4 regions of the Hydrogenophaga sp. PAMC20947 genome follow, and region 4 is predicted to be linked to each of the others. Evidence: predicted binding sites of a transcription regulator. Region 4 holds the regulator's gene; each other region holds the start of a gene.
What was found. Region 4 encodes sigma-54, which starts transcription at its own class of promoters, with help from an activator protein. Its sites were predicted from a motif close to TGGCANGNAANCTGCTTT; they were not measured.
Positions count from the first base shown of each region.

Region 1 (3,376 bases), 480 kb from region 4:
TCGGTATTCTGGCTGCTGTGGCTCTGCCCGCTTACCAGGACTACACCGTGCGTGCTCGCGTGTCTGAATCGTTGGTTGCCGCTTCCGCTGCCAAAATTGCCGTGGCTGAAAATGCCGCCAACGGGCAAGCCTTGGCGTCGGGTTGGGTTGCACCTTCAGCCACTCCTAATATGACATCTGCTGCGATTGCCGCTGATGGTGTGATCACCGTGACGACCACGGCTCGCGCAGGTGGTGGAACGGTTACCTTTGTACCAGATCCAGTGCTGGTTGCTGGCACCATCCCAACCGATCGCATCGGTTGGACCTGTACCGGTGGCACATTGGTCGCGAAGTACCGCCCTGCTGCGTGCCGTTAATACGCTTCCGAAATCCCACGGGGTGCAACGCACCTTAGGGACTAGCCGAAAAGCCAACCACTTGTGAAAGCGGTTGGCTTTTGTTTCTTCGTATTCTGAAAAGTTGGCAAACTTGTTGGTTTGAGGAATGCAAAAATCGAGGTCTTCGCCTGAATCTCGAAGGGAATCTATGCCCCGGCCTCCTGCACTGCGCTGTCCTGATTTCAAGTCTGCACTCTCACGCGCTCGTTTTGCCGCACGTTGGGCATTGGCCCATCTGGGCGTCAGCCAGAGCCCGGGCCGATCATGGAGGAGACCCAGCGCTTTGACGAGCTGCCCAGCCGGGACGGTGGTGTGCGCCACGATATCCGTTGGCTGAGCGCGGGGCAGACGTTTGATCTGTGATGGGTGTGCCGGTTTAGGGGTGGTGCGACGGGGCTGGTTCACCGATTGAAACACGGTGACAATTATTGTCACAAAGCCCTAAGGTGACGAAAAACGTCACCGCTTACCGCCATCAGACTGCACAAAATGTCACCTGATGGGCCCCAACCGTGAAATAGCGCAAGAAAAACCGCCTATTTCACGCTGGCACGGTCCCTGCTGAGTAAACCCCGTCTTCCACTCATCGTGGTTTTTGTTCCCCCCATTCAAGGAGTTTTCTCATGAATCGTTCTATGCAAAAAATGCAAAAGGGTTTTACCCTCATCGAATTGATGATCGTGGTGGCCATCATCGGTATTCTGGCTGCTGTGGCTCTGCCCGCTTACCAGGACTACACCGTGCGTGCTCGCGTGTCTGAATCGTTGGTTGCCGCTTCCGCTGCCAAAATTGCTGTAGCTGAAAACGCCGCCAACGGGCAAACCCTTGCGTCGGGTTGGGTTGCACCTTCAGCCACTCCTAATATGACATCTGCTGCGATTGCCGCTGATGGTGTGATCACCGTGACGACCACGGCTCGCGCAGGTGGTGGAACGGTTACCTTTGTACCAGATCCAGTGCTGGTTGCTGGCACCATCCCAACCGATCGCATCGGTTGGACCTGTACCGGTGGCACATTGGTCGCGAAGTACCGCCCTGCTGCGTGCCGTTAATACGCTTCCGAAATCCCACGGGGTGCAACGCACCTTAGGGACTAGCCGAAAAGCCAACCACTTGTGAAAGCGGTTGGCTTTTGTTTCTTCGTATTCTGAAAAGTTGGCAAACTTGTTGGTTTGAGGAATGCAAAAATCGAGGTCTTCGCCTGAATCTCGAAGGGAATCTATGCCCCGGCCTCCTGCACTGTGCTGTCCTGATTTCAAGTCTGCACCCTCTCGCGCTCGTTTTGCAGGGCGTTGGGCCTTGGCCCATCTGGGTGTCAGCCTTGTGGTGGTTTCGCTGGCTGTTTGGTGTGTACTCACGTTATGGTATCCCCGCCCTTGGCGAACCATGCTGGGGATTGCCGGCATTCTGTTGATTCTTCTAGTAGTGGACGTGGTTTGTGGACCTTTGTTGACCTTGGTGCTGGCCAGCCCAAAAAAATCCAGACGAGAGCGCTGGGTTGACCTTTCGGTGGTCGCGATGGTGCAAGTGATAGCGCTGGCATACGGACTGACTTCGGTGTTTGATGCGCGTCCTGTGGTGCTGGCATTTGAGACGGATCGGTTGCTCATAGTGACCGCCAATGAGGTTCAGCTTGAGCGGCTGACTGCTGCGCCAGAAGGCTACCGCTCATTGCCCTTTGTAGGCCTGAATATGGTGGGCGTAAGACAAGCCCGTTCGACTGAGGAAGCGATGCAGAGTGCTGAGAGTTCGCTGCAAGGCGTATCGCCGGGAATGCGGCCGGACTGGTGGCTCCCTGTTGATGCGGTTGTTCCTGCGTTGCTGCTCAAAGTACGCCCGATTGATGATTTGATCGCCGCGCGGCCCACTGACCGCAAAATTCTGGAATAGGCGGTGCAGGCGACCGGACAATCCAGCAAAAGCTTGCGATTTTTACCTTTGACGTCGAGCAAACAACTGGACTGGGTCGCGCTTGTGAACGCCCGGGGTGAAATGGTCGGCTACGCGCCGGTGGACGGCTTCTTTTGAAGGCGCTCCCCTTTTAGCTCGGCGCCACAAAATGCCCGCTTTTCCCACCCATCTTCTCCACCAGCTTCACCCCACCGATCGTCATGCCCCGGTCCACGGCCTTGCACATGTCGTAAATGGTGAGCAGGGCCACGCTCACGGCTGAGAGGGCTTCCATTTCCACGCCGGTCTGGCCGGTGCATTCGGCGGTGGTGCGGCAGCGCACGCTGTTGGAGGCTGTTTCGACCTCGAACTCCACGGCCACGCGGGTGAGGGCGATGGGGTGGCACAGGGGAATCAGGTCGCTGGTGCGCTTGGCGCCCTGGATGCCGGCGATGCGGGCAATGCCGAGCACATCGCCTTTTTTGGCGGTACCGCTCTGGATCAGCGCCAGGGTGGAGGGCTCCATGGTGATGCGGCCTTCGGCCACTGCGGTTCGCTTGGTGCTGGCTTTGTCGCCCACATCCACCATATGGGCCTGGCCTTGCGCGTCAAAGTGCGTCAAAGGGCTGGTGGTGTCGGCAGGGGCAGAGACCAGGGGGGCGATGGGGTGGTTGGGGTCAGTCATGGCGAGATTTGCTTGCGCTTTACGGAAACCTTGCGGCGTTGGCGGCATCATACGGGGATGCACGCACTTGCCACCATGCCCATGCCCACCCCAAAACCCGCCCGCCCGCTGTGGCAACGCCTGACGGCGACCGCACTCGCGGCCATGCTGGTTGCCCAACCTTGGGCGCTGGCTCAGGCGCAAACCACGGGATCGGCGCCGGCGGCGTCATCTGCGTCAGCCTCTGGGAACACGGCTTCACCGCCGCTCGCCTCTGGCGGTTTGCCCGGACTGGGCGACGGCTCCGACATGTCGATCGCCGACGAGCGCCGGCTGGGCGACAGCATTGCCCGCCAGATCTACCAGGACCCGGACTACCTGGACGACCCGGTGCTGGTGGACTACCTGCAGGCGATCTGGCAGCCGCTGCTGGCGGCGGGCC
Region 1 covers NZ_CP039252.1:3,940,409-3,943,784, forward strand. The annotation lists gene E5678_RS18030 (pilin) at 1-359, shown strand, start outside; gene E5678_RS18035 (pilin) at 1,004-1,432, shown strand; gene E5678_RS18040 (hypothetical protein) at 1,767-2,270, shown strand; gene moaC (cyclic pyranopterin monophosphate synthase MoaC) at 2,422-2,859, opposite strand; gene E5678_RS18050 (M48 family metalloprotease) at 3,013-3,376, shown strand, end outside.
Region 1: a site for sigma-54 is predicted at 928-945, ahead of E5678_RS18035 (pilin). Genes of this name have one in related genera too.

Region 2 (3,376 bases), 480 kb from region 4:
GCGAGGTGCATTTGCTCAATCTCCGGCGTCAGAACGAGGAAAAAGTCCTTTACCGGCTTTACGCAGAGCGGGTAGTCTCCTTGAAGCGGTCGCCGCCCAGTCCCGATTGGGACGGCACGACCCAACTGAACACCAAATAACCCCCGCCGGACAGGTTGGCTTGCTTGCCGCTTGTCCGGGCTGAACCAACACCAACGCACACCACCAATGAGGGTCAAAGTCCTGGGCTGCTCCGGCGCGATCGCGCAAGGCTGCCGCACCACCTCTTTTTTGCTGGACGACGATGTTTTGATCGACGCCGGCACCGGCGTGGGCGATCTGAGCCTGGCGGAAATGGCGCGCATCAACCATGTGCTGCTCACCCATTCCCACCTGGACCATGTCGCCAGCCTCCCGCTCATGCTCGATGCCGTGGCCGCCTTGCGCCTGGCCGCGAAAGCACCGCCCCTGCAGGTCCATGCCCTGCCCGGCACCATAGCGGCCTTGCGGGTACACATCTTCAACAACCTGATCTGGCCCGACTTCGCCGCCATCCCCAGCGCCGAAGCGCCCTTGATGCGCTTTGTGCCCCTTGCTGAAGGCGAAGTGCTGGACGTGGGCGGTAAATCCATTGAAGTCTTGCCCGCCGTGCACACCGTGCCAGCCGTGGGTTACGCCGCTGCGTCCCCTACAGGCTACTGGGTCTTCAGCGGCGACACCGAGCGCAACCCGGCCTTCTGGCGCCGGGTCAACCAGCTGCAAGTGGCCATGCTCATCATCGAGACCGCCTTCAGCGACCGTGAGAAAGACCTGGCCCACCGCAGCCTGCACCTGGCCCCCAGTGTGCTGGCCTCAGAGCTCGACCAGATCCGCAGCGATCAGCGCTACCCCATCTACATCACCCACACCAAGCCGGCTGAGACTGGACTGATCATGGAAGAGATTCAGCGCTTCGACGAGCTGCCCAGCCGGGATGGTGGTGTGCGCCACGATATCCGTTGGCTGAGCGCGGGGCAGACGTTTGATCTGTGATGGAAGGGCAGGTGAGGGGGTGGTGGTGCGACAGGGCTGGTTCACCGCTTGAAACACGGTGACAAAAAACGTCACCGCCTATGGAGCCCAGGCCGCACAAATTGTCACCTGGTGGGCCCCAACCGTGAAATAGCGCAAGAAAACCCCGTCATTTCTAGTTGGCACGGTCCCTGCTAAATGCGATCCGTCTTTTAACCATCGTGGTTTTTGTTCCACCCTCAGTCAAGGAGTTTTCTCATGAAGCGCAAATTGCAACAAGGTTTCACCCTCATCGAATTGATGATCGTGGTGGCCATCATCGGTATTCTGGCTGCTGTGGCTCTGCCCGCTTACCAGGACTACACCGTGCGTGCTCGCGTGTCTGAATCGTTGGTTGCCGCTTCCGCTGCCAAAATTGCTGTAGCTGAAAATGCCGCCAACGGGCAAGCCCTTGCATCGGGCTGGATCGCTCCTGCAGCGACGCCCAACCTGGCCAGCGCTGCGATTGCCGCTGATGGTGTGATCACCGTGACGACCACGGCTCGCGCAGGTGGTGGAACGGTTACCTTTGTACCAGATCCAGTGCTGGTTGCTGGCACCATCCCAACCGATCGCATCGGTTGGACCTGTACCGGTGGCACATTGGTCGCGAAGTACCGCCCTGCTGCGTGCCGTTAATACGCTTCCGAAATCCCACGGGGTGCAACGCACCTTAGGGACTAGCCGAAAAGCCAACCACTTGTGAAAGCGGTTGGCTTTTGTTTCTTCGTATTCTGAAAAGTTGGCAAACTTGTTGGTTTGAGGAATGCAAAAATCGAGGTCTTCGCCTGAATCTCGAAGGGAATCTATGCCCCGGCCTCTTGCACTGTGCTGTCCTGATTTCAAGTCTGCACCCTCTCGCGCTCGTTTTGCAGGGCGTTGGGCCTTGGCCCATCTGGGCGTCAGCCAGAGCCCGGGCTGATCATGGAGGAGACCCAGCGCTTTGACGAGCTGCCCAGCCGGGGCGGTGGTGCGCGCCACGATGTCCGTTGGCTGAGCGCGGGGCAGACGTTTGATCTGTGAAGGGTGTGCCGGTTTAGGGGTGGTGCGACGGGGCTGGTTCACCGCTTGAAACACGGTGACAAAAAACGTCACCGCTTACCGCATCAGACTGCACAAAATGTCACCTGATGGGCCCCAACCGTGAAATAGCGCAAGAAAAACCGCCTATTTCACGCTGGCACGGTCCCTGCTGAGTAAACCCCGTCGTCCACCTATCGTGGTTTTTGTTCCCCCCATTCAAGGAGTTTTCTCATGAATCGTTCTATGCAAAAAATGCAAAAAGGTTTTACCCTCATCGAATTGATGATTGTGGTGGCCATCATCGGTATTCTGGCTGCTGTGGCACTGCCCGCTTACCAGGACTACACCGTGCGTGCTCGCGTGTCTGAATCGTTGGTTGCCGCTTCCGCTGCCAAAATTGCAGTAGCTGAAAACGCCGCCAACGGGCAAGCCCTTGCATCGGGTTGGGTTGCACCTTCAGCCACTCCTAATATGACATCTGCGGCGATTGCCGCTGATGGTGTGATCACCGTGACAACCACGGCTCGCGCAGGTGGTGGAACGGTTACCTTTGTACCAAATCCAGTGCTGGTTGCTGGCACCATCCCAACCGATCGCATCGGTTGGACCTGTACCGGTGGCACATTGGTCGCGAAGTACCGCCCTGCTGCGTGCCGTTAATACGTTTCCGAAATCCCACGGGGTGCAACGCACCTTAGGGACTAGCTGAAAAGCCAACCACTTGTGAAAGCGGTTGGCTTTTGTTTTTTCGTATTCTGAAAAGTTGGCAAACTTGTTGGTTTGAGGAATGCAAAAATCGAGGTCTTCGCCTGAATCTCGAAGGGAATCTATGCCCCGGCCTCCTGCACTGTGCTGTCCTGATTTCAAGTCTGCACCCTCTCGCGCTCGTTTTGCAGGGCGTTGGGCCTTGGCCCATCTGGGCGTCAGCCAGAGCCCGGGCTGATCATGGAGGAGACCCAGCGCTTTGACGAGCTGCCCAGCCGGGGCGGTGGTGCGCGCCACGATGTCCGTTGGCTGAGCGCGGGGCAGACGTTTGATCTGTGAAGGGTGTGCCGGTTTAGGGGTGGTGCGACGGGGCTGGTTCACCGCTTGAAACACGGTGACAAAAAACGTCACCGCTTACCGCATCAGACTGCACAAAATGTCACCTGATGGGCCCCAGCCGTGAAATAGCGCAAGAAAAACCGCCTATCTCAAGTTGGCACGGTCCCTGCTCCATAAAACATGTCTTCTTCCCATCGTGGTTTTTGTTCCCCCCATTCAAGGAGTTTTCTCATGAATCGTTCTATGCAAAAAATGCAAAAAGGTTTTACCCTCATCGAAT
Region 2 covers NZ_CP039252.1:3,937,012-3,940,387, forward strand. The annotation lists gene E5678_RS18010 (adenylate/guanylate cyclase domain-containing protein) at 1-140, shown strand, start outside; gene E5678_RS18015 (3',5'-cyclic-nucleotide phosphodiesterase) at 208-1,011, shown strand; gene E5678_RS18020 (pilin) at 1,249-1,668, shown strand; gene E5678_RS18025 (pilin) at 2,284-2,712, shown strand; gene E5678_RS18030 (pilin) at 3,328-3,376, shown strand, end outside.
Region 2: a site for sigma-54 is predicted at 2,208-2,225, ahead of E5678_RS18025 (pilin). Genes of this name have one in related genera too.

Region 3 (3,376 bases), 1.8 Mb from region 4:
TAGGCCTTTTTGGCCTGCACCAGCCGATCCTCGGCCTTGTTCAGCTCCGACTCCAGAATGACCCGGGCATCGCTGTCGCGTGAGCGCTGTTCTGACGTGTCGATTCTCGAACCGCTGGCACGTGGCGCCGAGCTCGCTTTAGACGCGCTGGGCGCGCTGGCGCGCTGGGGTGCGGTGCCCTGGATGATGGTGATGTTGCCGCCTTCCATGGGCTTGCAACCCCGGTTCTTGGCTTCGTTGGCGTTGTTGATGTACTCGTTGCCACAGCGATAAATTTTTTCCTGGGCTTGCACCGCAGTCGCGAGCATCAAGCCAGCTGCCGCCGCAAGGGCGGCAGCCATCCATGAACAGGGGGACATTTTTTGTACAGACATCAACTTCACAGCATCTCCGGGCGCCCAACAGCGCAAATTCGATCAATTTTCAGTATGACCGAATTCCGCCGAAAAAGTGCCAGTTTGCCCCTGACGGGTTGCGAATATGCTGCACTCCATGCAAAAAGGGACGGTTTGCACCGTCCCTTTTTAGGGGTGTCGCGGTCACTAAAGTGCCGCTCATGGCCCGGCAGGCGCCGGGCCCTGCATCACAGGCTGTAGTACATGTCGTATTCGACAGGTGCCACTTCCACGCGGGTGCGGTTCACTTCGGCCATCTTCAGTTCGATGTAGGCATCGAGCATGGAGTCGGTGAACACACCGCCCTTGGTCAAGAACGCGCGATCCTTGTCAAGGTACTCCAGCGCCTGGTCCAGGCTGTGGCACACGGTCGGGATCAACTTGTCTTCTTCGGGTGGCAGGTGGTAGAGATCCTTGGTGGCGGCTTCGCCCGGATGGATCTTGTTTTCCACGCCATCCAGACCGGCCATCAACAGCGCGGCGAAACCCAGGTAGGGGTTCATCAGTGGATCGGGGAAGCGGGCTTCCACGCGGCGGCCCTTGGGGTTGGCCACGTAAGGAATGCGGATCGAAGCCGAGCGGTTCTTCGCCGAGTAAGCCAGCTTCACAGGTGCTTCGAAGTGAGGCACCAAACGACGGTAGCTGTTGGTTCCCGGGTTGGTGATGGCGTTGAGTGCACGGGCGTGCTTGATGATACCGCCCACGTAGTACAACGCGAATTCGCTCAGGCCCGCGTAGCCGTCGCCAGCGAACAGGTTCTTGCCGTCTTTCCAGACCGACTGGTGCACGTGCATGCCGCTGCCGTTGTCGCCGGCGTAGGGCTTGGGCATGAAGGTCGCGGTTTTGCCATAGGCATTGGCCACGTTGTGCACCACATACTTTTGCAAAATCGTCCAGTCAGCGCGTTGCACCAAGGTGCTGAAGCGCGTGCCGATCTCGTTCTGTCCGGCGCCAGCCACTTCGTGGTGGAACACCTCGACCGGAATGCCCAACGATTCGAGAATCAGCGACATCTCGGCGCGCATGTCTTGCGTGCTGTCGACGGGAGGCACAGGGAAATAGCCGCCTTTGACCGAGGGACGGTGGCCGCGGTTGCCGCCTTCGAGCTTGGCGCCCTTGTTCCAGGGAGCTTCGTACTCTTCGATTTCGTAGAAGGTGTGGCCTGGAGACGTGCTCCAGCGCACGCCGTCAAACAAGAAGAATTCTGGCTCTGGTCCGAAGAAAGCGGTATCGCCCAGACCGGAGGCCTTGAGGTAAGCCTCAGCGCGCTTGGCGATGGAACGCGGATCGCGGTCATACGACTTGCCATCGGTGGGCTCGATCACGTCGCAGGTGAGGATCAGCGTGGTCTCTTCGTAGAAGGGATCAATATTGGCAGTGCTGGGATCGGGAACCAGCTGCATGTCAGAGGCTTCGATGCCCTTCCAGCCAGCAATGGACGAGCCATCAAACGCATGACCCGAGGTGAATTTCTCTTCATCAAAATGGGACACTGGCACCGTGGTGTGCTGTTGTGCGCCACGGGTATCGGTGAAACGGAAATCAACGAATTTGACTTCGTTGTCTTTCACCATTTGCATCACGTCTGCGACGGTCTTGGCCATCAAATACTCCTGTTTCTGAATGAGGGATTGAACTTACGACTTGGCATGACACGCAGTTTCTGTGCCAGCCCTCTGACCGTGCACGCTGGCAAACCGGCGCAGACGACCTTCATTCAGAATTATCGCGCAGACACAGGGCGCAGCCACTCTGGACACGGGCGCATTGCACCGCTTTCGATGACCAAGGACCGCCCGCCGTCCAAATGCACCAAAAAAGAGCGAAAAACCTGAAACGCACCCATTTGGTGAATTTCGATCAACGCACCATTTCGGGGCCCAACTCGGCGCCCAGTGCAGCCAGGCCAACCAGCAGCACGTCAAACGCCACGCCCACAGCGACCGGATCCCCCTTGACCCCCAATTCAATATGGCGCCCGTATTGCGGGTGGTCCACGCTCGGCAGACTGAACACCTTCACCGCGTGATCCCGCTCGATCTGCTCCATCAAGGGCGTGAGCGCAGCCTCCATGGACCCCATCACGACGACAGAGCGTTCCTGCCAGGCGTCGGCTCGGTGCCAGGCGCTGTACTCGGTGTCAAGAACCGATTCGATCATGGGCCAGGCCATCACCGGAAAACCCGGAACAAAATGCACCGAACCGCCACCCGGCCCATCGCACGAAAAACCGGGAATCTTGTTGTACGGGTTGTTGATGATGCGTGCGCCCTGCGGAAACACGCCCATGTTGAACCGGTGCACGTTGTCGGCTCGGTCTGGATCAAACACTTTCCCCTGCTCCAGCGCCACCTCCCGCATGCGCTGCTCGATCAAGGTGCGCGCCTCGGGGTGCAAGGCCAGCTCGCTGCCCAGCGCCGCTGCGGCGCACTGACGGGTGTGATCGTCGGGTGTCGCCCCGATGCCACCGCAGGAAAACACGGCGTCCCCTGAGCCCAACGCATCGCGCAAAGTGGCCGTGATGCGGGCCCGGTCGTCCCCGACACACGTCGCCCAAGACAGGTTAAGCCCCCGCGCTTGCATCAACTCGATGACTTTGGGCAGGTGTTTGTCGGCACGTCGGCCCGACAGGATTTCGTCACCAATGATGATCAGGCCGAAGGCCGGTGCAGAAGAAGCAGTCATAGAACCAGCAGAAACATGCAAATGAATTTTTTTTAACGCGCAGTAGCACCGTCTGCGTCTTGCGGCGGTACCCGCTCCAACAATGGCAGCTCCGGGCGAGCCGCCGCCTGCGTCGGGTCGGCATCCAGCACGTCAACGTCCCCGAGGCCGCGCAGCTTGGCCAGGGCCGCCAGGCAGAAGTGGGCAAACCACAACGACGCAAAGGCAAACACCAAGGTGTATATCCAGATCGCCACGGGGACCAAAACAGGCGCCAGCACGATCGCAAAGGCGCCCCATGCCCACAGCAGACTGGG
Region 3 covers NZ_CP039252.1:401,698-405,073, reverse strand. The annotation lists gene E5678_RS01865 (hypothetical protein) at 1-359, opposite strand, end outside; gene glnA (type I glutamate--ammonia ligase) at 584-1,999, opposite strand; gene E5678_RS01855 (molybdopterin-binding protein) at 2,256-3,080, opposite strand; gene E5678_RS01850 (EI24 domain-containing protein) at 3,113-3,376, opposite strand, start outside.
Region 3: a site for sigma-54 is predicted at 2,049-2,066, ahead of glnA (type I glutamate--ammonia ligase). Genes of this name have one in related genera too.

Region 4 (3,376 bases):
TCGAGCGGTTGATCTGCACACTCGCCCCACCCGGTGGCAGCGATCATGGCCGCAGCCAGCGTTTCCTTGAGTGGGGCATCACCTTTGTCTTCTCGCCAGCCCCGCTTGAACAACGGCTCACCCGAGGTGTCGATGTACAGCGTGAGTTCATCGGTGGTGAGGTGGGCGTAAATGCGCACATCGGGCCAGGTGGTGTTCACGCTGGGGCGCTCCCCGCGCTTGGCGCGAAAGCGGTCACAAATAGCGTCTTTGACCTTGAGCGCGGCGAAGTTCAGGCTGGTCAGCGGACTGTGCTGCGCGGTGATTTCGACCTTGATGGTTTCCTGCGGAGAAAACCAGATTTCCCAGGCAACCTCGCCCGCTGCGTTGTAGAGGTCTTGCTCGTTGCGGTATTCACCGTGCCACAACTGCACCAGCACGCGCTGGGTGAGGCGGCTGTGCAGGTTCAGGCGCATGGCATCTCGCCAGGAAGCCTGCACACCCACACCGCCGCGTGCCTTGAAGGCCAGTGGTTCGTTTGTGATGCGCTTCACTTCGTCGGCGAGGAAGTCCTCCACGCCGGCAGCGCAGGGCAAAAAGAGGTTGAGTTGGTTCATGAATCTTTTTCCAAAAATGGTTGCGGCCACAAAAGCCACCGCGCTAACAGCCGTCATTCCTTCCAGTGCACACCACGGAACTGGATCTGGCAGGCCGGTTGGTGCAATCCCCGCGCGCAGGGACACAGGGGGCCTGCACCCTGAACACACCACAGAACTGGCTTCACCAGGCCGCAGGTGCAGCCCCCATCAGGGGGAAGGGGCGAAGCGGTGCAGGAGGGCTACAAGGTTTTTCGCAAATTGGCGGGCGCGATGCGCAACGCTTCCCGGTATTTGGCCACAGTACGGCGGGCACACTCAATACCCTGCGCTTTGAGCAGTTCGGAAAGCTGGTTGTCTGACAATGGTTTTGACGCGTTTTCAGCGGCAATGAGCTGTTTGAGCAAGGCGCGCACCGCTGTGCTCGATGCGTTGCCGCCAGTCTCCGTGCCCAGCGATGAGCCAAAAAAGTACTTGAGTTCGTAGGTGCCGAACGGCGTGGCCATGTACTTGGCGGTGGTCACACGGCTGATGGTGGACTCGTGCAAGCCCAGCTCGTCGGCGATTTCGCGCAACACCAGCGGCCGCATGGCGAGCTCGCCATGCATGAAAAAATTGCGCTGCCGTTCGACAATGGCCGAGGACACGCGCAGGATGGTGTCGAACCGCTGCTGGATATTCTTGATGAACCAGCGCGCCTCCTGCAAACGCTGCTGCATGGCGGCATGGCCTGCTTCGCCGCCACCCCCTTTCCCACCCCGGTTCTGACGCAGGGCGTTGGCGTATACATCGTGCACCCTCAACCGCGGCATGACGTCGGGGTTGAGCTGCACCTTGAAGCCACGCCCGGCGTGCGTGACCAGGACATCGGGCACAACGACATTGCGCTCCACATCCACAAACCGCCGTCCCGGCTTGGGCTCCAGCCCGATGATCAGGCCAAGCGCTGCGCGCACCGTCTCATCGTCCAGCCCACACAACGCACACAAGCGCTTCACATCGCGCTTGGCGAGCAACTCCAGCGGTTGTCGGCAAATCACCAGCGCAGCCTGGGCAACCGGCGTGTTGCGCAAGTCTTCGATCTGCAGACGCAAACACTCGCCGAGATCCCGCGCACCCACGCCGATGGGCTCCATGTTGTGCAGCCAGCCCAGCGCCATGCGCAGCTGCTCTTCCGCGACTTCAATCGCCGCAATACTGGGCGATGCAGCTTCGCGCCCGTGCAGCAGCCGCCAAAAGGCCAACGCCAATTCTGTCCAGTCGTCATCGAGATAACCATCGTCGTTGAGCGACTCGATCAGGAAATACAGTGCGGCCTGATCGGTTTCGCTCAGGCGCAAACAGCGGGCCTGCTCATGGAGGTGATCTTGCAGGCTGACCGGCGCTCGGGCCAGATCAGCCGCCGTTGCCGTTTCGTCGTCACCCCCGGAAGAGCCACTGTTGCGCGCGGGCGCATCACCGCCCCACTCGCCGTCGTCGGGCGCCATTTCCACGGAGCCGTCGCCGTCCCAATTTTCTTCCAACGCCCCGTCTCCATCGGCCTTGCGCTCGGCGGCTTCCCCAGCCGCACTCTCACTGGGCTCACTGGCTGTCGACGATGTGCCTTGGCTGAAGGGCAACTCTGAATCGGGGGCAACAGATTCGCCCTCGGGAGCCGCCGCCGCTTCGGCAATTTGCTCTCCTGCGCTGACCGGGACATCGCTGTGATCAAGCCCAAAATCTTCGCGGTCAGCGGTTTCATCCGCACGATCGAGAAACGGGTTTTCATCGAGCATCTGCTCGACTTCCTGCGCCATTTCAAGGGTAGAGAGCTGCAGCAAGCGGATCGACTGCTGCAGCTGTGGCGTGAGCGCGAGATGCTGCGAAACGCGCAGCGACAAACCTTGCTTCATGCCAAGGCGCCTAGCGACACGTCAAAACGCTGGAGCGGAACGTCACGCTGGAGCCACCAGCAGGTTCGCCCAAAGCCTCGCTCATTCCCATCAGGGAGCACCGAACCACAGCAGCATGGAACAACGGATTGGCCACCATCACATGCGGAAGTTCTCGCCGAGGTATACCCGGCGAACATCGGCGTTTTCCACGATCTCTTCACTGGTGCCACTCGCCAGGACATGACCATCGCTGATGATGTAAGCGTGGTCACAAATACCCAGCGTCTCACGCACGTTGTGATCGGTGATGAGCACCCCGATGCCTCTGGATTTGAGAAAACTGATGATGTGCTGGATTTCGAGCACTGCGATCGGATCGATACCGGCAAAGGGTTCGTCCAACAGGATGAACCGAGGGCGCGAAGCCAGAGCCCGCGCGATTTCCACTCGACGGCGCTCACCGCCCGACAGGGATGGCGCAGGCGAGTTGCGCAAGTGCTCCACGCGCAAGTCCTTGAGCAGTTCGTCCAGACGTTGGTCAATTTCGGGTTCGCTCAGCGGCTGACCGGCCGGGTTGCGCTGCAACTCCAGCACGGCGCGCACGTTTTGCGCCACAGTGAGCTTGCGAAAGATGGAGGATTCCTGGGGAAGGTAGCCCAAGCCCAAGCGCGCCCGGCGGTGAATGGGCAGCTCTTCGATGCGCTGTTCGTCGAGCAAGATCTCACCACCATCGGCCCTTAGCAAACCCACGATCATGTAAAACGAAGTGGTCTTGCCCGCCCCGTTGGGGCCCAGAAGCCCCACAACCTCACCTTTGCCGACCGACAGGGACACGTTCTTGACGACCTGCCGGCTGCCATAGGCCTTTTTCAAGCTGCGCACTTCCAGACGACTGCGCACCGCCATCGACTCCAGTCCCCCCGCAGA
Region 4 covers NZ_CP039252.1:3,459,271-3,462,646, forward strand. The annotation lists gene E5678_RS15790 (THUMP domain-containing protein) at 1-596, opposite strand, end outside; gene rpoN (RNA polymerase factor sigma-54) at 818-2,467, opposite strand; gene lptB (LPS export ABC transporter ATP-binding protein) at 2,606-3,355, opposite strand.